2 regions of the Phaeospirillum tilakii genome follow, and region 1 is predicted to be linked to the other one. Evidence: predicted binding sites of a transcription regulator. Region 1 holds the regulator's gene; the other holds the start of a gene.
The links. The regulator LexA, encoded in region 1, represses DNA repair genes until DNA is damaged. The targets are predictions, from matches to a motif close to ATGTTCTANTTTGGTTC.
Positions count from the first base shown of each region.

Region 1 (9,838 bases):
CTTGGCGTCGAGCAGCACCGAGCGCCGCACCTTCTCCGACCAGATGTCGAAATGGGCGACCCGGCGCAGCGAGGCCTCGATCCCGCCCAGCACGATCGGCACGTCCTTGAACGCCTCGCGGCAACGCTGGGCATAGACCAGCACCGCCCGGTCCGGCCGCCGCCCGGCGATCCCTCCGGGCGTATAGGCATCATCATGCCGCAGCCGCCGGTCGGCGGTGTAATGGTTGACCATCGAATCCATCGCCCCGCCGGTGACGCCGAAGAACAGGCGGGGCCGCCCCAGTGCCTTGAACGGCTCGGCGCTGGTCCAGTCGGGCTGGGCGATGATGCCGACGCGGAAGCCGTCGGCCTCCAGCACCCGCCCGATCACGGCGAGGCCGAAGCTGGGATGATCGACATAAGCGTCGCCGCCGATCAGCACGACGTCGCAGGCGTCCCACCCCAGCCGCTCCATCTCGCCTCGGCTGGTCGGCAGGAACGGTGCCGCGCTCCCGCCGGCCTTGCGGTCGAACAGCGCCGGCAAACGGGAGGGTCCGGGAGGCTGCGCCTCCCGGTCGGGGTTCGGGGCGGAAGCCCCGACGCCCGGGCGGTGGGTCATGATCTCAACCAGCGCGGTCAAGCTCGTCGATGAAGCCGGTCAGCAGCCCGAGCCCCCGGCTCCAGAACGCCGGATCGGAGGCGTCGAGCCCGAACGGCACCAGCAACTCGCGGTGCCGCAGGGTGCCGCCGGCCCGCAACAGGTCGAGATAGCGGGCCTGGAAATCGGGGATCGTCCCGCCCTGATAGGTCGAATAGAGCGAGTTGACCAGACAATCGCCGAACGCATAGGCGTAGACGTAGAACGGGGTATGGATGAAGTGGGCGATGTAGGTCCAGAAATGATCGTAGCTGGCGTCGAAATCGAACGCCGGCCCGAGGCTCTCGGTCTGCACCGCGCGCCAGATTTCGGCGATCCGCTCGGGCGCCAGTTCGCCGATTTCGCGCCGTTCCTGATGGACCCGGCTTTCGAAATCGTAGAAGGCGATCTGGCGCACCACGGTGTTGAGCATGTCCTCGACCTTGCCGGCCAGCAGGATGCGGCGGCGGGCCGGGTCGGTCTCGCGGTCGAGCAGGGCGCGGAAGGTCAGCATCTCGCCGAACACCGAGGCGGTCTCGGCCAGGGTCAGCGGGGTGTCGGACAGCAGCGGCCCCTGGCCGGCGGCCAGCAATTGATGGACGCCGTGGCCCAGTTCGTGGGCCAGGGTCATCACGTCGCGGCTGCGGCCCATGTAGTTCAGCAGCAGATAGGGATGGGCCGACGGCACGGTGGGATGGGCGAAGGCGCCGGGCGACTTGCCGGGGCGGGGCGGCACGTCGATCCACGGATTGTCGAAGAAGCGGCGGCCGAGCGCGGCCAGCTCGGGCGAGAAGGCGCCATAGGCGTCGAGCACCAGCCCGCGCGCCTCGTCCCACGAATAAAGCCGGTCGTTGTCGTCCGGCAGCGGGGCGTTGCGGTCCCAGTGGCTCAGTTTGTCGAGCCCGAGCCATTGGGCCTTCATCGCGTAATAGCGATGGGCGGTGTGGGCGTAATTGTCCTTCACCGCCGCGACCAGGGCATCGACCACCCCGTCCTCGACCTGATTGGCGAGGTTGCGGAAGGATTGCGGCCGGGGATAGGCGCGCCAGCGGTCGTCGACCTCCTTCTCCTTGGCCAGGGTGTTGGTGATCAGGGCGAACAGCGGGGCATTGTCGCCCAGCACCCGGCCGAGCGCGCGGCCGGCTTCCTCGCGCTTGGCGCGGTCGGGGTCGGACAGCAGGTTGAGCGCCTCGGCCGAGGTCAGTTCGGCCCCGCCGACCGGGAAACGCAGCCGGGCGATGGTTTCCTCGAACAGCCGGTGCCACGCCGCGGTGCCGCAGACATGCAGATCGTGCAGCATCTTTTCCAGCTCGTCGGAAAGCTGGTGCGGCCGGAACACCCGCAGGTCGCGCAGCCAGGGGGCATAGCGCGCCGCCGCCGGGTCGGTCAGCAGCCGTTCCAGCGTCGCGTCGTCGAGCCGGTTGATTTCCAGCGTGAAGAACAGGGTGTGGGTCGAGATGTCGGTGACCCGCTCCTGCATCCCCTGCATGAACCGCCCGCGCGCGGCGTCGGCGACGTTGCCGGCATAATGCAGCTGGGCATAGGACATGATGCGGCCGAACACCTCGCCGATCCGCTCATATTCGGCGATCGCCGCGGCGAAGCCGGCGCTGTCGAGGCTGGCGAGCTGGCCGGCGAAACGGGTCTCGAACCCCTTGGCGGCGGTGGCGACCTCGCTCAGGTCCCGATCCAGTTGCGGGCAGTCCGTTCCAGGATACAGATCGGACAGGTCCCATTCCGGAAGGGCTTCGTTCGCACCTGCGGAACCGTGATGAGTCATGCGCAACCTCCTTGTGCCGTGCGCGAATATAGGTATCACTGTTAGCGGGGAACAGGGAGATCGTCGCATGGAGGATATTCGCGCCTGGACCAGCCTGCCCGGGATGTTCTTCGATCAGGCGGAGCGACTGGGGGAAAAGCCGTTTCTGGTGGCGCGACGGCAGGGGGAATGGCGGGCGCGCTCGTGGCGCGCCACCGCCGAGCAGGTGCTTGCCCTGGCCGCCGGGCTGTCCGCGTTGGGAGTCGGGCCGGGGGACCGCGTCGCCCTGATCGCCGAGAACCGGCCGGAATGGGCGATCGCCGATCTGGCGATCATGACCGTCGGCGCGATCACCGTGCCGGCCTACACCACCAACACCGTGGCCGACCACGCCCACATCCTGGCCAATTCCGGGGCGCGGCTGGCGATCGTGTCGAGCACGGCGCTGGCGATGCGGGTGCTGGCCGCCGCCGCCGAGGTGCCGGCCCGGCCCGACGTGATCCTGATCGATTCCCCGTTCGCCGAGGCGCCCCCCGGCATCACCCGCCATCTGTGGGACGAGGTGCTGGGGCGCGGTCGGGCCGAGGGCGATTTCGCCGCCCTGCGCGCCGGGGTGCGCGCCCTGACCCGCCGCCATACCGCCTGTATCATCCACACCTCCGGCACCGGGGGGGTGCCGAAGGGGGTGATGCAGTCGCACGGCTCGATCCTGCACAACTGTGCCGGCGCGGCCCGGCTGGTCCACGACCTCAATCGCGGCATCGACCAGGACGAGGTGTTCCTGTCGTTCCTGCCGCTGTCGCACGCCTACGAGCACACCGCCGGGCTCTATCTGCCGATCGCGATCGGCGCCAGCATCCATTGTGCCGACAGCATCGAGCAATTGGCCGCCAACATGCTCGAGGTGCGGCCGACCATCATGACCGCCGTGCCCCGCCTCTACGAGACGATGCGCAGCCGGATCCTCAAGGGGCTGGCCAAGAGCGGTCAGGCCAAGCGCAGCCTGTTCAGCGCCGCGCTGCGGCTGGGCGGCCGCCGGCTCGACCAGCGCGGCCGGCTCGGCCCGCTCGACGCCATCGCCGACCGGGTGCTCGACCGGCTGGTGCGGCGCAAGGTCCATGAGCGGTTCGGCGGCCGGCTCAAGGCGTTCGTCTCGGGCGGCGCGCCGCTGTCGCCCGAGGTCGGGCGGTTCTTCCTCTCGCTCGGGGTGCGGATCCTCCAGGGCTACGGCCAGACCGAGGCCGCCCCGGTGATCAGCGTCAACCGCCCCGGCCAGGAGCGGCCCGATACGGTCGGCCCGGCGCTCGACGATGTCGAGCTGCGCATCGCCGACGATGGCGAGATCCTGGTGCGCGGCGAACTGGTGATGCAGGGCTACTGGCAGGATCCGGTCTCCACCGCCACCGCGATCGATGCCGAGGGCTGGCTGCATACCGGCGACATCGGGGTGATCGAGGCCGATGGCTGTCTGCGCATCACCGACCGCAAGAAGGACATCATCGTCAATTCCGGCGGCGACAACGTCTCGCCGCAGCGGATCGAGACCCTGCTGACCCTTCAGCCCGGCATCGCCCAGGCGATGGTGCATGGCGACCGCCGCCCCCATCTGGTGGCGCTGATCGTACCCGAGCCCGACCGGGTGGCCCATGCGCTGGGCAGCCGGCCGGGCGGGGTGGTGATCGAGCATCCCAGCCTCAAGGCCGAGATCGCGATGGCGGTCGAGCAGGTCAATGCCCGTCTCGCCCCGGTCGAGCGGATCCGCCGCTTCGCCGTGCTGGCCGAGCCGTTCTCGGTCGAGAACGGGCTGCTGACCCCGACGATGAAGATCCGCCGCCACCTGATCCGCGAGAGCCACGCCGAAATCCTCGACGGCATGTACGAGGACCGCGCCACCGCCCGCGCGGCGCGGTCGCGGGTTGACGCGATGTAGTCCGCCGCCCGGGAACGATTGGGCTTTCGCCCAAACCCAACCGGGGCGATGCCCCGGACCCCCTTTGTTTTTGTCGGAAGGGGGGGGGCATCGGCTCCGGCCGTGGCTGTTGCTTTCGGCCGGGCGGTTGCCTTATGAGTGGGGCCGTCCCCCGCCGCGTTGCGCCGTCACGTCGCCGCCCCCGTCCGGCGGGGCGCTTTTTCCCTTGCCGATCAGGTGTTTTGCCCCATGACTCCCGCCGCCCGTCTCCAGGCCGCCATCGAGGTCCTGTCCGCGATCGAGAAATCGGCCCGGCCGGCCGATTCCGCCGCCGCCGCCTATTTCCGCGAACGCCGCTACATCGGCGCCAAGGACCGCCGCGCCATCGCCGAGCGGGTGTGGCGGGTGCTGCGCGCTCAGGCCCGGCTCGATTGGTGGATCGCCCGCTGCGAGGCCGAGGGCGGCAGCCGGGCCCGGGTGCTGGCCGATCTCGCCTTCCAGGGCGAGCCGGTGACGCCGGATCTGTTCCGGGGGCCGCATTCCGCCTGGCCGCCCGAGCCGGACGAAACCCGGATGATCGAGTGGCTGCGCGAGACCCGTTCGCTGTTCCATCACGAGATGCCGCCCGAGGTGCGGGGCGAATATCCGGCCTGGATCGCGCCGCGTCTCGCCGCTTTGTTCGGCGACCGGCTCGCCGAGGAGATGGGGGCGATGCGCGACGAGGCCCCGCTCGACCTGCGGGTCAACCGGCTGAAGGCGACGCGCGAGCAGGCGATCGCCGCGCTGGCGGCCGAGGGGATCCAGGCCACCCCCACCGCTCTGTCGCCGCTCGGGCTGCGGCTGGCCTCGCGGGTGGCGCTGGTCCAGGTCCAGGCGTGGCGCGACGGGCTGGTCGAGGTGCAGGACGAGGGCTCGCAGCTGGTGGCGCTGCTGGTCGGGGCGCGGCCGGGGATGGCGGTGGTCGATTATTGCGCCGGGGCCGGCGGCAAGACCCTGGCCCTGGCCGCCGAGATGGCCAACAAGGGCCGGCTGGTGGCCTGCGACGTCGCCGAATGGCGGGTCGATCGCGCCGGCGACCGTCTGCGCCGCGCCGGGGTCCACAATGTCACCCGCCGGGTGATCGGCGGCGAATCCGACAAATGGATCAAACGCTCGGCCGGCTCGTTCGACCGGGTGCTGGTCGATGCCCCCTGCACCGGCACCGGCACCTGGCGCCGCAATCCCGACGCCAAATGGCAACTGGGCGAGGCCGATCTGCTCGAACTGGTCGGCCGGCAGCAGGCGATCCTCGCCAGCGCCGCCCGGCTGGTCCGTCCCGGCGGCCGGTTGATCCATGCCACCTGCTCGGTGATGACCGAGGAGAACGAAGGGCAGGTCGCGACCTTCCTCGCCGCCCATCCCGATTTCCGCATCGTGCCGGTGGCCCAGGCCTGGGCCGAAACCCTCGGCACGCCCTGTCCGGTCGAGGGGGACGGATTGCGCCTGACCCCGCTGCGTCACCAGACCGACGGGTTTTTCGCCCAGGTGCTGGAACGGCTGCCGGCCTGAGGCGGGCTCCCGCCACACTGCGATGTTACGCGGGCTCCCGCCCGCGGGCCCGGCCGGGGCGATGCCCCGGACCCCCTTCTTTTTTGGTTCATCATGGAGGAGCGGGGCGCTCTTCTCCGTCAGGCGCGGACTTGATCCGCGCATCCAGGGGCGCGGTTTGGCTTGACATGGGGATGGCGGGTCAAGCCCGCCTATGACGCGTCCTGGATGTCCTCGTCGGCCAGCGGCTCGGGCTCGTCGCCCTCGTTGACGTCGATCGGCACGCCCGGCTGGACCTTGGCGCTGCGGATCGCCAGGGCGCTTTTGACGTGGCTGATGTTGGGGGCGGCGGTCAGGCGGGTGGTGAGGAAGCGTTGGTAATCGTCCCAGTCGCGCGCCACCACCTTCAGCAGGAAGTCGGTCTCGCCGGCCAGCATGTGGCATTCGCGCACTTCCGGCCAGGAATTGGTCAGATCCTCGAACGCCTTGAGGTCGGCCTCGGCCTGGCTGCTCAGCCCGACCTGGGCGAACACCGTCACGGTGTAGCCGAGCGCCGTCGGATCGATGTCGGCATGGTAGCCGCGAATGTAGCCGGTCTCCTCCAGCGCCCGCACCCGCCGCAGGCAGGGGGGGGCCGAGATCCCCGACCGTCGCGCCAACTCGACATTGGTCATCCGGCCGTCGGCCTGGAGATCGGCGAGAATACGGCGATCGATCCGGTCGAGCTTGACCCGCTGCATCAAAAAACTCCGCAAGCTTCGAAAGTGCGCGAAATTATATTACGGAGTCCCGTCCCAGCAAGCCCTTACCTTTCCTCCGGTCATGTTTTCCGCAGAAAACCGGGATTGCCTAAGGAATGAGCACAACCTGATCGGCCGACCAACGGCGCGCCAGTGGGCTGGCGAGGCGGCGCCATTCCTCGAAGCGGCGGCGGGCGTCGGCCTCGGCGGCGCGGCGGCTGGTCCGGCCGAGATAGGTGACACACATCGCCGCCGGTTCTTCCGTCGCCGGCCGGCCGTCGACGGTGAAGCCGAAGCGCAGGGGGCGAGGGGCGGCCATGGTCAGTAGGACCGCAGCAGGCCGACCAGCCGGCCCTGGACCTTGACCCGGTCGGGAGGAAAGATCCGGGTCTCGTATTTCTTGTTGGCCGGCTCCAGCGCGATCGAGCCGCCCTTGCGCCGCAGCCGTTTCAGCGTCACCTCGCTGTCGTCGATCAGGGCGACGACGATGGTGCCGGCCTCGGCCAGATCGCAGCTGCGCACCACCACCACGTCGCCGTCGAGGATGCCGGCGTCGATCATCGAATCGCCCTCGACCGTCAGGGCGTAATGGTTGCCGCTGCCGAGCAGGGCGGCCGGCACGTCGATGCTGGTCGAATGGTCGCGCAGCGCCTCGATCGGGGTGCCGGCGGCGATCTTGCCGTACAGCGGCAGCGCCACCGCGTCGGCCGGGCCGGCGATCGGCGCCCCGGTCAGCACCTGGGAGAAGCTGCCCTTGATCACCGTCGGCGAGAACGGCCGGGCCGGGGCGGGCGGCGGGGCGCTGTCGGCCCGGTTGTCGGGCAGGCGCAGCACCTCCAGCGCCCGGGCGCGGTGGGCGAGGCGGCGGATGAAGCCGCGTTCCTCCAGCCCGGTGATCAGGCGGTGAATCCCCGATTTCGACTTGAGGTCGAGCGCGTCCTTCATCTCGTCGAAGGATGGCGACACCCCGGTGGCGCGCAGTCGCTGATCGATGAACATCAGCAACTCGTACTGTTTGCGGGTCAGCATGCCGGGCATCCTTTCAGGGCGGAGCCATCAGGAACAAAGCCTAAACAACCTCGCTTTGTTCTACCCATGTTCCACCCTGCCGTCAAGCGTTCCGCCGCAGAGAGGATGCGGGTTCCGCCCAGGCTGACAGGCGTGTCCATGCCCGACCCCCAAAGGGATCCAAGGGCCTTGCGGCCCTTGGCGGGGGCGGGCGGAGCCCGCGTCAGTCCCCCTGATACAGCCGATAGCGCGCCAGCCAGTGGGCGTAGGGCGCTGGCAGCACCCAGGACGGCCGTTCGACCCCCAGCGCCTGGGCGAGGCGGTAGGGGTAATGCGGATCGGCCAGCATGGCGCGGCCGATCATCACCAGATCGAGCTGGCCCTGGGCCACCACCCGTTCGGCGATCGCGGGGGATTCGAGCCCCCAGGCCGAGGCGACCGGCAGACCGGTTTCGGCCCGCACCCGGCCGGCGATCGGGGCGAGGAAGCCCGGCGCCCACGGGATCGAGGCCTCCGGGGTGGAAAAGCCGACGCTGACGCTGAGCAGGTCGAGGCCGCGCTGGCGGAAGCCCTGGGCCAGGGTGATCGACTCGGCCAGGGTCTGTTCGTCGCGGCCGTCATATTCGATCACCCCGAAGCGGGCGGTCAGCGGCAGCGAATCGGGCCAGACCGCCCGCACCGCCTCCAGCGTCTCGAACAGGAAGCGCGAGCGCCCGGCGAGGTCGCCGCCATAGCCGTCGGTGCGATGGTTGGAATGGGGCGAGAAGAAGCTCTGGCCGAGATAGCCGTGGGCGAAATGCAGTTCGAGCCACTCGAACCCGGCCGCGAGGGCGCGGCGGGCGGCGGCGACGAAATCGGCCCGCACCCGGGCGATGTCGGCGAGATCCATCGCGCGCGGCACCCGGGGCAGGTTGGCGCCGAACGCCACCGCCGAGGGGGCGAGGATCGGCCAGGCGCGCGGATCGTCGGCGGGGAGGTGGTCGTCGCCTTCCCATGGCCGGTTGGCGCTGGCCTTGCGGCCGGCATGGCCGATCTGGATTCCCGGCACCGCGCCGGCCGCCTTGATCTGGGCGGCGATGCGGGCCAGCCCCTCGGCCTGGGCGTCGTTCCACAGGCCGAGGCAGGCCGGGCTGATCCGTCCCTCGGGCGCCACTGCGGTGGCCTCGACGATCACCAGTCCGGCGCCGCCGCGGGCGAGCCCGGCGTAATGGGCCCAGTGCCAGTCATTGCTGAGACCGTCGGTCGCGCTGTACTGGCACATCGGCGGCACCGCGACGCGATTGCGCAGGGTGACGCTCTTCAGGGTGAAGGGGGAAAACAAGGCCGACATGCGGTTCCTCCTGGGCTGGGGACCGGCTGCCGGCGGGGGGCTGGCGCCGTCCCGGTCGCGGATCGCGGCGGACGGCGCCGCCAGGGTCAGCCGGCGCAGGCGCCGGCCAGCAGCACCCGCAGCGCCTCCTCGACGTCGGTGCGCCGCATCAGCGACTCGCCGATCAGGAAGCGCCGCACCCCGACATCGGCCATCCGCTTGAGGTCGGCCGGGCTTTCCAGCCCGCTTTCCGAGATGGCGACCCGGTCGGGCGGCAGCAGCGGCACCAGCCGCTCGGTGGTGGCGATGTCGGTGCGCATCACCTTGAGGTCGCGGTTGTTGATGCCGATCAGCGGCGAGCGCAGCTTCAGCGCCCGTTCCAGTTCTGCCTCGTCATGCACCTCGAGGATCACGTCCATGCCGTAGCCGAGCGCGACCGATTCCATCTGGGCCAGATCCTCGTCGCTGAGGGCGGCGACGATCAGCAGCACGCAATCGGCGCCGAGCGCCCGGGCCTCGACCACCTGATAGGGATCGACCAGGAAATCCTTGCGCAGCACCGGCAGGTCGCAGGCCGAGCGGGCGGCGCCGAGATCGGCGTCGCTGCCCTGGAAGAAGCGGGTGTCGGTCAGCACCGACAGGCAGGCGGCGCCGCCGCGCTGATAGGCGCGGGCGATCTGGGCCGGCTGGAAATTGGGGCGGATCACCCCGGCCGAGGGCGAGGCCTTCTTGATCTCGGCGATCACGCCGAAGCCGCCCGCCGCGACCTTGTCGGTCAGGGACTGGGCGAAGCCGCGCGGCGGCGCCTGGTCCTGGGCCCGGTTCAGCAATTCCTGAATCGGACGGTGGGCCTTGTGTTCGGCGACCAGCTTGCGCTTTTCCCCGCAGATCCGGTCGAGAATGGTGGGCAATGCGGACATGGTGTCAGGAGATCCGGTTGGTGATCGCGATCAGGCGATTGAGGGAGG
Region 1 covers NZ_JBHUIY010000025.1:26,239-36,076, forward strand. Annotated here, with positions in the region: gene ACFSNB_RS12615 (YgiQ family radical SAM protein) at 1-525, opposite strand, end outside; gene ACFSNB_RS12620 (M3 family oligoendopeptidase) at 605-2,398, opposite strand; gene ACFSNB_RS12625 (AMP-dependent synthetase/ligase) at 2,466-4,307, shown strand; gene ACFSNB_RS12630 (RsmB/NOP family class I SAM-dependent RNA methyltransferase) at 4,536-5,834, shown strand; gene ACFSNB_RS12635 (Lrp/AsnC family transcriptional regulator) at 6,026-6,553, opposite strand; gene ACFSNB_RS12640 (hypothetical protein) at 6,663-6,872, opposite strand; gene lexA (transcriptional repressor LexA) at 6,875-7,582, opposite strand; gene ACFSNB_RS12650 (NADH:flavin oxidoreductase/NADH oxidase) at 7,785-8,891, opposite strand; gene trpC (indole-3-glycerol phosphate synthase TrpC) at 8,978-9,790, opposite strand; gene trpD (anthranilate phosphoribosyltransferase) at 9,795-9,838, opposite strand, start outside.

Region 2 (9,838 bases), on a different contig from region 1:
GATCTTGTGGATCGAGCCGCGCTGGTCGCCGTGGCACAGGCTGCCGTCGGCGGCGATGGTGGCCTCGATCGCGCCGCGCCGGCCGCCATGCAGGGTGTCGCCCGGCCGCAGCAGCCCGGCCTCCAGCACCGCGCCGAACGGGATGCGCGGCTCGCTGCGGCGCGAGGGGGTGATCAGCAGCGCCGGATCCTCGACCGGGGTCACCCCGGCGAGGCGGGCGCGGGCGGCGGCGATGTAATCGGGGTCGCGCTCGCAGCCGATGTAATGACGGCCGAGCCGGATCGCGGCGGCGCCGGTGGTGCCGGTGCCGAAGAACGGGTCGAGGATCACCTCGCCGGGGCGGGTGGTGGCGAGGATCACCCGGTAGAGCAGGGATTCCGGCTTCTGGGTCGGGTGGGTCTTGCGCCCGTCGGTCTTCAGCCGCTCCGGCCCGACGCACAGCGGCAGCATCCAGTCGCTGCGCATCTGGAGATCGTCGTTGAGGGTCTTCATCGCCGCGTAATTGAAGGTCGGGCGGGACTCGGCCGAACGGGCGCACCACAGCAGGGTCTCGTGGGCGTTGGTGAAGCGGGTGCCCTTGAAGTTCGGCATCGGGTTGGTCTTGCGCCAGACGATGTCGTTGAGCAGCCAGAAGCCGAGATCCTGGAGGATCGCGCCGACGCGGTGGATGTTGTGGTAGCTGCCGATCACCCACAGCGCCCCGTCCGGCTTCAGCACCCGCCGCGCCGCCTCGGCCCAGGCGCGGGTGAAGGCATCGTAGGCGGCGAAATCGGCGAAGCGGTCCCATTCCTCCTCGACCCCGGCGACCCGGCTGGCGTTGGGCCGCAGCAGGTCGCCGCCGAGCTGGAGGTTGTAGGGCGGATCGGCGAACACCAGATCGACCGACCCCGCCGGCAGGCGGGCCATCGTCTCGACGCAGTCTCCGTCGAGCAGGGTATCGAGCGGCAGGGACATGGCGGCCACTGTCGGGGAAGCGCCGGCCGCCGTCAACCCTCGCTCCCGCTTGCGCCCGGCCGGAATCGTCACGGCGATATTGACCCGCCGGCCGTGAAGCCTGACTTAATCCTCAAGGGCCGTCGCGCCGAGGCGCGCGTGTCCGGCACTTGCGGGAGGAACCGGCATGAAACGGAACGCAATCCTGGCTTTGGCCCTGGCGCTCGGCCTGCTGGCGGCCCTGGCCGGCGGTGCCACGGCGCAGACGGTGCGGGTCAAGGACGTCGCCCGCATCGGCGGGATGGGCGAGGCCAGCTTCAGCGCGCTCGGTCTGGTGGTCGGCCTGCCCGGCACCGGCGACAGCCGTCCGCCGGCCGGGGTCAACCTGCCCCCCGGCCTGCGCTTTGGCCGCGACAGCGCGGTGGTGATGGTCACCGCCCGGCTGGCCCCCGGCCTGCGCGCCGGCGGCCGGGGCGACGTCACCGTCGCCGCGCTGGGCGACGCCCGCTCGCTGGCCGGGGGCGTGCTGACCCCGACCGAGCTGGAGGGCAACGACCGCCAGACCTACGCCATCGCCGAAGGTCCGATCAATGCCGGCGGCTTCTCGGCGGTGGGGATGGCCGCCAGCGTCACCCGGGGCAGCCCGACCACCGGCGGGATCGCCGGCGGCGCGGTGATCGAACGCGATTTGCCGCTGGCGCTGGGGCCGGGCGGTCAGGTCCAGGTGCTGCTCAACCGTCCCGATTTCACCACCGCGCGGCGGGTGGCCGACGCGATCAACGCCGCCCTCGGCCGCAAGCTGGCCCGGCCGCTCGACAATGCGGCGGTGGGGGTGACGGTGCCGCCCGATTTCCCCGACGGCCCGGCCAACCTGATCGCCAGCATCGAATCCGCCCCGCTGACCCCCGACCGCGCCAGCCATCAGGTGGTGGTCGATCCGCGCAGCGGCACGGTGGTGGCCGGGCTCGACATCCCGCTCGCCCCGGTGGCGATCGGCCACGGTCCGCTGACGGTGCGGATCAGCGAGGCGCCGCAGGTGTCGCAGCCGGCGCCGTTCTCCTCCGGCGGCCGCACCGTGGTGGTGCCGCGCAGCGAGATCGAGATCAGCCAGAACGGGCAGGTGATCGCCACCCCGCGCGGCGGCACCGTCGGCGATCTGCTCGCCGCCCTCGATGCCGCCGGGGTGCCGGTGCTCGACCGCATCGCCATCCTTCAGGCGGTGCGCGCCGCCGGTGGCTTCGACGCCGAACTGGTTTCCCGCTGAGGCGAAAACGCGGGCGCTGCCCGCACCCGCCAAGGGCCGCAAGGCCCTTGGATCCCATTCCTTTTCCGTTTGCCGTGCCCGACCATCGCAGGGGGCCAGGGGCCTTCGGCCCTTGGCGGGTGCGGGCAGAGCCCGCGCTTGACTTCCTGATTTTGTTCTGCGAACGTTCCGGGAACATCCAGGAGGTTCCCGGTGTCGGCCGCTCCCGCCCTTGCCGCCCTGCGCGCCCGCATCGCCGCCCTGGAAGGTGGGGGCGGGGCGGCGCCGGCCGGGGTGCTGCCGCTCGGGGTGGCGGCGATCGATCGCCGGCTGCCGCGCGGCGGCCTGACCCTCGGCGGGCTGCATGATCTTGCCGGCGCGGCGGGCGACGGGGCGGCGACCGCCTTCGCCGCAATGCTGCTGGGGCGGCTGGCGGCGCACTGCGCCAAGCCGGTGCTGTGGATCGGCGCCGATGCCGATCTCTATCCGCCCGGGCTGGCCGGGCTGGGGCTGACGCCGGCCCGGCTGCTGCTGGCCCGGCCGCTGCGGGGGGACGCGGCGCTGTGGGCGGCCGAGGAAGGGCTGCGCTGCCGCGATCTGGCCGCCGTGCTGGTCGAAAGCGGCGGCATCGCCCCGATCGCGGCGCGGCGGCTGCATCTCGCCGCCCGCGCCTCGGGGGTGACCGCCCTGCTGCTGGGCGAAGGCGAGCGGGGCGGCGTCGCCGAAAGCCGCTGGCGGGTGACGGCGGCGGCCAATCCGGGCGCGTGCATCGAAAGCTGGCGCTGGCGGGTGACCCTGCGGTGCTGTCGCGGGCTGGCGGCCGAGGCCGACGGCACCATCGCAAGCTGGGAGCTGGAGTGGGTCGATGAAACGGGTGGTCTCCGTCTGGCTGCCCCGGCTGCCGGTCGAACGGCTGCGCCGGGCCGGGGCCGCGCCGCCGGATGAGGTGCCGTTCGCCCTGGTCGCCGCCGGCCCGCGCCGCGCGCTGAGTGCGGTCGGCGCGGCGGCGGCGCGGGCGGGGCTGCGGCCCGGTCTGGTGGTTGCCGATGCCCGGGCGATGCTGCCGGGGCTGCGTCTCGCCCCGGCCGATCCGGCCGCCGATGCCGCCGAGCGCGACCGCCTCGCCGGCTGGTGCGATTCCTTCACCCCGTGGGCCGCGCCCGATCCGACCCCGCCGGGGGACGGGCTGTGGCTCGACGTCAGCGGCTGCGCCGATCTGTTCGGCGGCGAGGCGGAATTGCTGGCCGCTTTGGTCGCCGGGCTGGCGGCCGAGGGCTACAGCGCCCGCGCCGCCCTGGCCGACACCCCCGGCGCCGCCTGGGCCTGGGCCCGCTTCGGCGATCCGGCCGCGCCCTGCCTGCCGCCCGGCGGCCAGCGCGCCGCGCTGGCGCCGCTGCCGCTGGCGGCGCTGCGGCTCGATCCCGACACCGTCGCCGCCCTGGCCCGGCTCGGCCTGCGCCGGATCGGCGATCTCGTCGCGTTGCCGCGCGCCGGGCTGGTGGCGCGGTTCGGCCCCGAGCCGGTCCGGCGGCTCGATCAGGCCTTCGGGTCCCTGCCCGAGCCGCTGTCGCCGCGCCGGGCCGCGCCCGACCGCCGGGTCGGCGCCCGTTTCGCCGAGCCGCTCGGCCGGCCCGAGGACCTGGCCGAGGCGGTGCGGCGGCTGCTTGAACGGCTGTGCCGCCGGCTGGAGGCGGACGGGCTCGGCCTGCGCCAGCTGACGGTGACGGCGTGGCGGGTGGACGGAACCCGTCCGGCGGTGGCGGTCGGCACCGGCCGGCCGACGCGCGCCCCGGGGCCGCTGCGGCGCCTGCTGGCCGAAGCCCTGCCCCGGCTCGATCCGGGGTTCGGCATCGAGGCGGTGATCCTGACCCCGGACGGGCTGGCCCCGCTCGATCCGGCCCAGAGCGCGCTCGACCGTCCGCCCGAGGAGACCTGTACCGACGCCCTCGGCCGGCTGGTCGATGCCCTCGGCAACCGCTTCGGCTTCGACCGCATCGCCCGGCCGGCGCCCCGGCCGAGCCATTTGCCGGAACGGGCGGTGGCGGCGGTGGCGCCGGCCGCCGCCGTGGCCGGGGGCTGGCCGTCCGGCCGCCGGCCGGTGCGGCTGCTGGCGCGGCCCGAGCCGGTCGAGGTGGTCGGCTCTCCTCCCGCCGCGTTCCGCTGGCGGCGGCGCACCCATCGGCTGGCGCGGGCCGAGGGGGTCGAGCGCATCGCCGACGAATGGTGGCGCCGGCCCGGTCCGGCGCGGGATTATTATCTGGTCGAGGACGAAGGCGGCGCCCGGTTCTGGCTGTTCCAGGCCGGGGAGCGCGGCTGGTATCTGCACGGGCTGTTCCCATGAGCGGGGCGTCCGCCCCGCGCCCCGAGCGGGAGGCGGAGCCTCCCGGACCCACCCCTGATCGAAAGGAAGGGGGGCCGGGGCCTTGCCCCGGCCGGGTGCGGGCGGCGCCCGCCTATGCCGAGCTTCAGGCGGTCAGCAATTTCAGCTTCCGCCACGGCGCGTCGGATCCCGAGGAACTGGTGCTTCAGGCGGCTTCGCTCGGCCTCGCCGCGCTGGGGCTGGCCGATCACGCCTCGCTGGCCGGCATCGTCCGCGCCCATGTCGCGGCGCGGCAGGCCGGGCTCCGGCTGGTGGTGGGGGCGCGGCTCGATCCCGCCGATGGGGCGGCGCTGCTGTGCTATCCCACTGACCGTGCCGCCTATGCCCGGCTGACCCGGCTGCTGACCCTCGGCCGCCGCCGCGCCGGCAAGGGATCCTGTCGGCTGACGCGGGCCGATCTGCTCGCCGCGTCCGAGGGGCAGAGTCTGATCCTGCTGCCGCCGGAGCGGCCCGACGCCGCCTTCGCCGCCGAGGCGGCCGACTGGGCGGCGCGGGCGCCGGGGCGGGTGTTCCTGGCGGCGCGGGCCCGGCTCGACGGCGACGACCGGCGCCGGATCGGCCGGCTGGCCGACCTGGCCCGGGTCTGCGGCACGCCGCTGGTCGCGGTCAACGACGTGCTCTACCACCATCCCGCCCGCCGGCCGTTGCAGGACGTGCTGACCGCGCTGCGGCTGGGCTGCCGGGTGGACGAGGCCGGCTGGCGGCTGGAGGCCAATGCCGAGCGCCATCTCAAATCCCCGGCGGAGATGGCCCGGCTGTTCGCTCCCTGGCCCGAGGCGCTGGCCAACAGCCTCGTCATCGTCGCGCGCAGCCGGTTTTCGCTCGACGAGCTGCGTTACGCCTATCCGGCCGAGGAGTGCGGCGACGGGCTGACCCCGCACCAGCGGCTGGAGCGGCTGGTGGGCGCGGGGGCGGCGCGACGCTATCCCGACGGGGTGCCGGCCAAGGTGGCGGCGGCGCTGGCCGACGAACTCGATCTGATCGGGCGCAAGGATTACGCCCCCTATTTCCTCACCGTCCACGATCTGGTCGGCTTCGCCCGCCGCCACGGCATCCTGTGCCAGGGGCGGGGCTCGGCGGCCAATTCGGCGGTGTGCTTCTGCCTGTTCATCACCCATGTCGATCCGGCCAGGTTCGACCTGCTGTTCGCCCGCTTCATCTCCGACGCCCGCGACGAGCCGCCCGACATCGACGTCGATTTCGAGCATGAGCGGCGCGAGGAGGTGATCCAGTACCTCTATGCCCGCTATGGCCGCGACCATGCCGCGCTGACCGCGACGGTGATCCGCACCCGCGCCCGTTCGGCGCTGCGCGATGTCGGCAAGGCGCTCGGCCTGTCCGACGACGTGGTCGGCGCCCTGGCCCGTGCCCGTTGGGGCTCGGGCCGCGAGGTTCCCGATCCGGCGCAGGTGCGGGCGCTCGGGCTCGATCCCGACCAGCCGCTGCTGGCCCGCACCCTGGCCCTGGCCGCCGAGCTGATCGGCTTTCCCCGCCATCTGTCGCAGCATGTCGGCGGCTTCGTGATCTGCCGCGACCGCCTCGACGAGCTGGTGCCGATCGAGAACGCGCGGATGGCCGACCGCACCGTGATCGAATGGGACAAGGACGACATCGACGCCCTCGGCCTGATGAAGGTCGATGTGCTGGCGCTCGGCATGCTGAGCTGCGTCCGCCGCGCCTTCGCCCTGCTGGAGACCCATCACCGCCGGAAGGTGACCCTGGCGACGGTGCCGGCCGAGGATCCGGCGGTCTACCGCATGCTGGGCCGGGCCGATGCGATCGGGGTGTTCCAGGTCGAAAGCCGGGCGCAGATGGCGATGCTGCCCCGGCTGCGCCCGGCCTGCTTCTACGATCTGGTGATCGAGGTGGCGATCGTCCGCCCCGGCCCGATCCAGGGCGAGATGGTCCATCCCTATCTGCGCCGCCGCGCCGGCAGGGAGGCGGTGGACTATCCCTCGCCCGAACTGCGCGCCGTGCTGCACCGCACCCTGGGGGTGCCGCTGTTCCAGGAACAGGTGATGCGGATCGCCATCGTCGCCGCCGGCTTCACCCCGGCCGAGGCCGACCGGCTGCGCCGCTCGATGGCCAGCTTCCGCCGCACCGGGCAGGTGGCGGCGTTCCGCGACAAGCTGGTGGCCGGGATGGTGGCACGCGGCTATGCCGCCGATTTCGCCGAGCGGGTGTTCCGCCAGATCGAGGGCTTCGCCGAATACGGCTTCCCGGAAAGCCACGCCGCCGCCTTCGCCCAGCTCGCCTATGTCTCGGCCTGGCTGAAATGCCATTACCCGGCGGCGTTCGCCTGCGCCCTGCTCAACAGCCAGCCGATGGGCTTCCACGCCCCGGCCCAGATCGTCCGCGACGCCGCCGCCCACGGGGTGGCGATCCTTCCCGCCGACATCAATGCCAGCGCCTGGGACTGCACCCTGGAGCCGCCCGGCCCGGCGCTGCGGCTCGGCCTGCGCCAGATCCACGGTTTGAGCGAGGCCGCCGCCCGCCGCCTGCTCCGCCACCGCGCCGGGGGCTATGCCTCGCCGCAGGCGCTGGCCGAACGCGCCGCCCTCGGCCCCGAGCCGCTGGAAGCCCTGGCCCGGGCCGACGCCTTCGCCTCGCTCGGCCTGTCGCGGCGGGCGGCGTTGTGGGCGGTGCGCGCCGCCTGCGCCGCCCCGCCGCCCTTGCTGGCCGGGCTGGAGCCGGCCGAGCCGCCCGTCCGCTTGCCCGAGGCCGCCCCCGGCGAGGAGGTGGCGGCCGATTACGCCAGCCTGAGCCTGTCGCTGCGCTGCCACCCGCTGGCCCTGCTGCGCCCGGCGCTGACGCTGCCCGGCCTGATCCCCGCCGCCGCGCTGCCCGGCCGGCGCGGCCGGGCGACGGTGGCCGGGCTGGTGCTGACCCGCCAGCGCCCCGGCACCGCCGCAGGGGTGGTGTTCCTGACCCTGGAGGACGAAACCGCCTTCGCCAACATCGTGGTGTGGCCGGCCCTGTTCGAGGCGGCGCGTCCGCTGGTGCTGTCCGCCCGCTGCCTCGCCGTGCGCGGCCGGGTGCAGAGCGAGGAGGGCGTCACCCACCTGATCGCCGAGTCGCTGACCGACCTGTCGGCCGACCTCGACCGCCTCGCCCGCGACGGCCCGGCTTTCATCCCGGTGTCCCGCGATTTTCATTGAGAAAGGTACTTTTCGCGGGCTCTGCCCGCACCCGCCAAGGGCCGAAGGCCCTTGGAACCCGTTCCTTGGTCTTCGCGCGGGATACACCCTCGCCCAAGCGGGAAGGGCGGGTCAGCGGGCGGTGCCCGCGCGTCTGATCAGCTTCAGCATGGTCTCGACGGTGATCGAGGCGAGGGTGGCGCGGGCGGCGTCGTCGATTTCGCCGAACACCAGCCGCAGCGCCTGCCCCTCGCGGGTATGTTCGCCCGGTTCGCCGGCGGTGCTCGCCGCGCCGACCGGCTCGAAGATCGCGATGATGTCGAGCAGGGTCAGCCGGCGGGCATTGCCGGCGAAACGATAGCCGCCGCCGATCCCGCGCGAGGCCTCGACCATGCCGTGGCGGCCGAGGGTGCGCAGCACCTTGGCGAGGTGGTGGGACGACAGACCGTATTTGTCGGCGATGGCGGTCGCCGTGGTCTGCTGGTCCGGGACGGCGGCCAGTTCGAGGATGGCGAACAAGGCGTGCCGGGTGGCGAGCTGAAGCTTCATCGCGGCAAGCGGCGGAAAAGAACGGCACGGGCCGTGACCATGGCGTCACACCGGATCGGGGGCAGCGGGGCCCGCACCATGCCACAGCCCGCCCGGACGGCACCACTGCGCCGTGAGGCCGCCGTCGGTTCGGTTCCGGGCGTCAGCTCCGGCGCAGGCCGGAGCAGACCCGGGTGACGAAGGCGTCGATGTCCTGGTTCATCCCGACGGTGCGGGCGGCGAGGTCGCCCGCCGCCGCCAGCACCTGTCCGGCGGCGTCGGTGGCGACCCCGGCGGTGTCGGCGACCTCGGCGATGGTCGAGGCGACGGTCTGGACGTCGCTGGCGACGGTGCGGATCGAGCCGCTCATCGTCGCCACCGCCGCGCTCTGCTGCTCGGTCGAGGCGGCGATGCCGGTCGATTCCTCGTTGATGTCGTGGATCTTGCCGGCGATCGCCCGCACCGCTTCGACCGCCTGCCGGGTGGCGTCGCGCATCCCGCCGATCTGGCCGGAAATCTCCTCGGTGGCCCGCGCGGTCTGGTTGGCGAGATGCTTGACCTCGTTGGCGACCACCGCGAAGCCTTTGCCGGCCTCGCCGGCCCGCGCCGCCTCGATCGTGGCGTTCAACGCCAGCAGGTTGGTTTGCGCCGCGATGTCGTTGATCAGATCGACCACCTCGCCGATCTTCTGCGCCGCCTCGGCCAGACCGTTGATCGCGGCGTCGGTGGTGCCGGCGACCTGCATCGTCTCCTGGGCGGTGCGGGCGGAATGCTGGATCCGGAGCGAGACGTCGCGGATCGCGGCCGAGACCTGCTCGGCGGCGGCGGCGACCTCCTCGACATGGCGCGAGGCGTTGTTGGCGGCGCCCGACACCGTGCTCGACTGCTCGCTGGTGCGGGTGGCGATCTGGCTCATCTGCCGAGCGGTGGCCTCAAGCTGGGTCGCGGTCGCCGCCACCACGTTGGTGACCTGCTTGATGCTGTCGCCGACCGAGGTCGCTTCGCGGGTGAAATCGTGCGAGCGCCGCTCCATCTCGGCCAGGGCGCGGTTGATCAGCCGGGCATGGTCGCCGAACTCGCCGACCATCCCCTCGGTCAGGATCTGGCGGAAATAGCGCCCCTCGGCGGTCATCGCCATCGCCGCGTCGGCTTCCTTGGTGAACACCTCGGTCAGGTCGAGCAGGCGGTTGATCGAGATTTCGAGCGTGCCGATCGTGCCGCCCTCGCTGAGGCCGGTCAGGCGGGCGTCGAGCCGGCCGGCGGCGGCGTCGCCCAGCACCCCGGTGGCGCGTTCGATGAAGCGGCGGGTCCGGCCCAGCCACAGCAGGCCGGCGCCCAGCGCGACGAGCCCGACCAGCGCCAGGGCGGCCTCGACCGGCCGGGCGTTGGCGGCGGCGAGACCCGCCTGCCCGACCGCCACCAGGGCGGCCAGCAGCAGGGCGAGACGGGCGCTAGAGAGTGAACACAAATTCTTCATAGGGCAGCCCCGCCGCTTGAAGTTTGCCGACCAGCGCCGCGAAGGCGCGCTCCATCCCCTCCTTGCGGTCGGGGGCGGCCCGTTCGATTGCCAGCAGCTCTTGGTAGAGTGCCTCGATCTTGGCCACCGCCTCGCGCCGG
Region 2 covers NZ_JBHUIY010000003.1:34,744-44,581, reverse strand. Annotated here, with positions in the region: gene ACFSNB_RS02255 (site-specific DNA-methyltransferase) at 1-954, opposite strand, end outside; gene ACFSNB_RS02250 (flagellar basal body P-ring protein FlgI) at 1,121-2,197, shown strand; gene ACFSNB_RS02245 (ImuA family protein) at 2,390-3,121, shown strand; gene ACFSNB_RS02240 (Y-family DNA polymerase) at 3,042-4,517, shown strand; gene ACFSNB_RS02235 (error-prone DNA polymerase) at 4,613-7,714, shown strand; gene ACFSNB_RS02230 (Rrf2 family transcriptional regulator) at 7,826-8,242, opposite strand; gene ACFSNB_RS02225 (methyl-accepting chemotaxis protein) at 8,385-9,698, opposite strand; gene ACFSNB_RS02220 (PAS domain-containing protein) at 9,673-9,838, opposite strand, start outside.
Region 2: the regulator LexA is predicted to act here: its motif matches at 2,339-2,355, upstream of ACFSNB_RS02245 (ImuA family protein).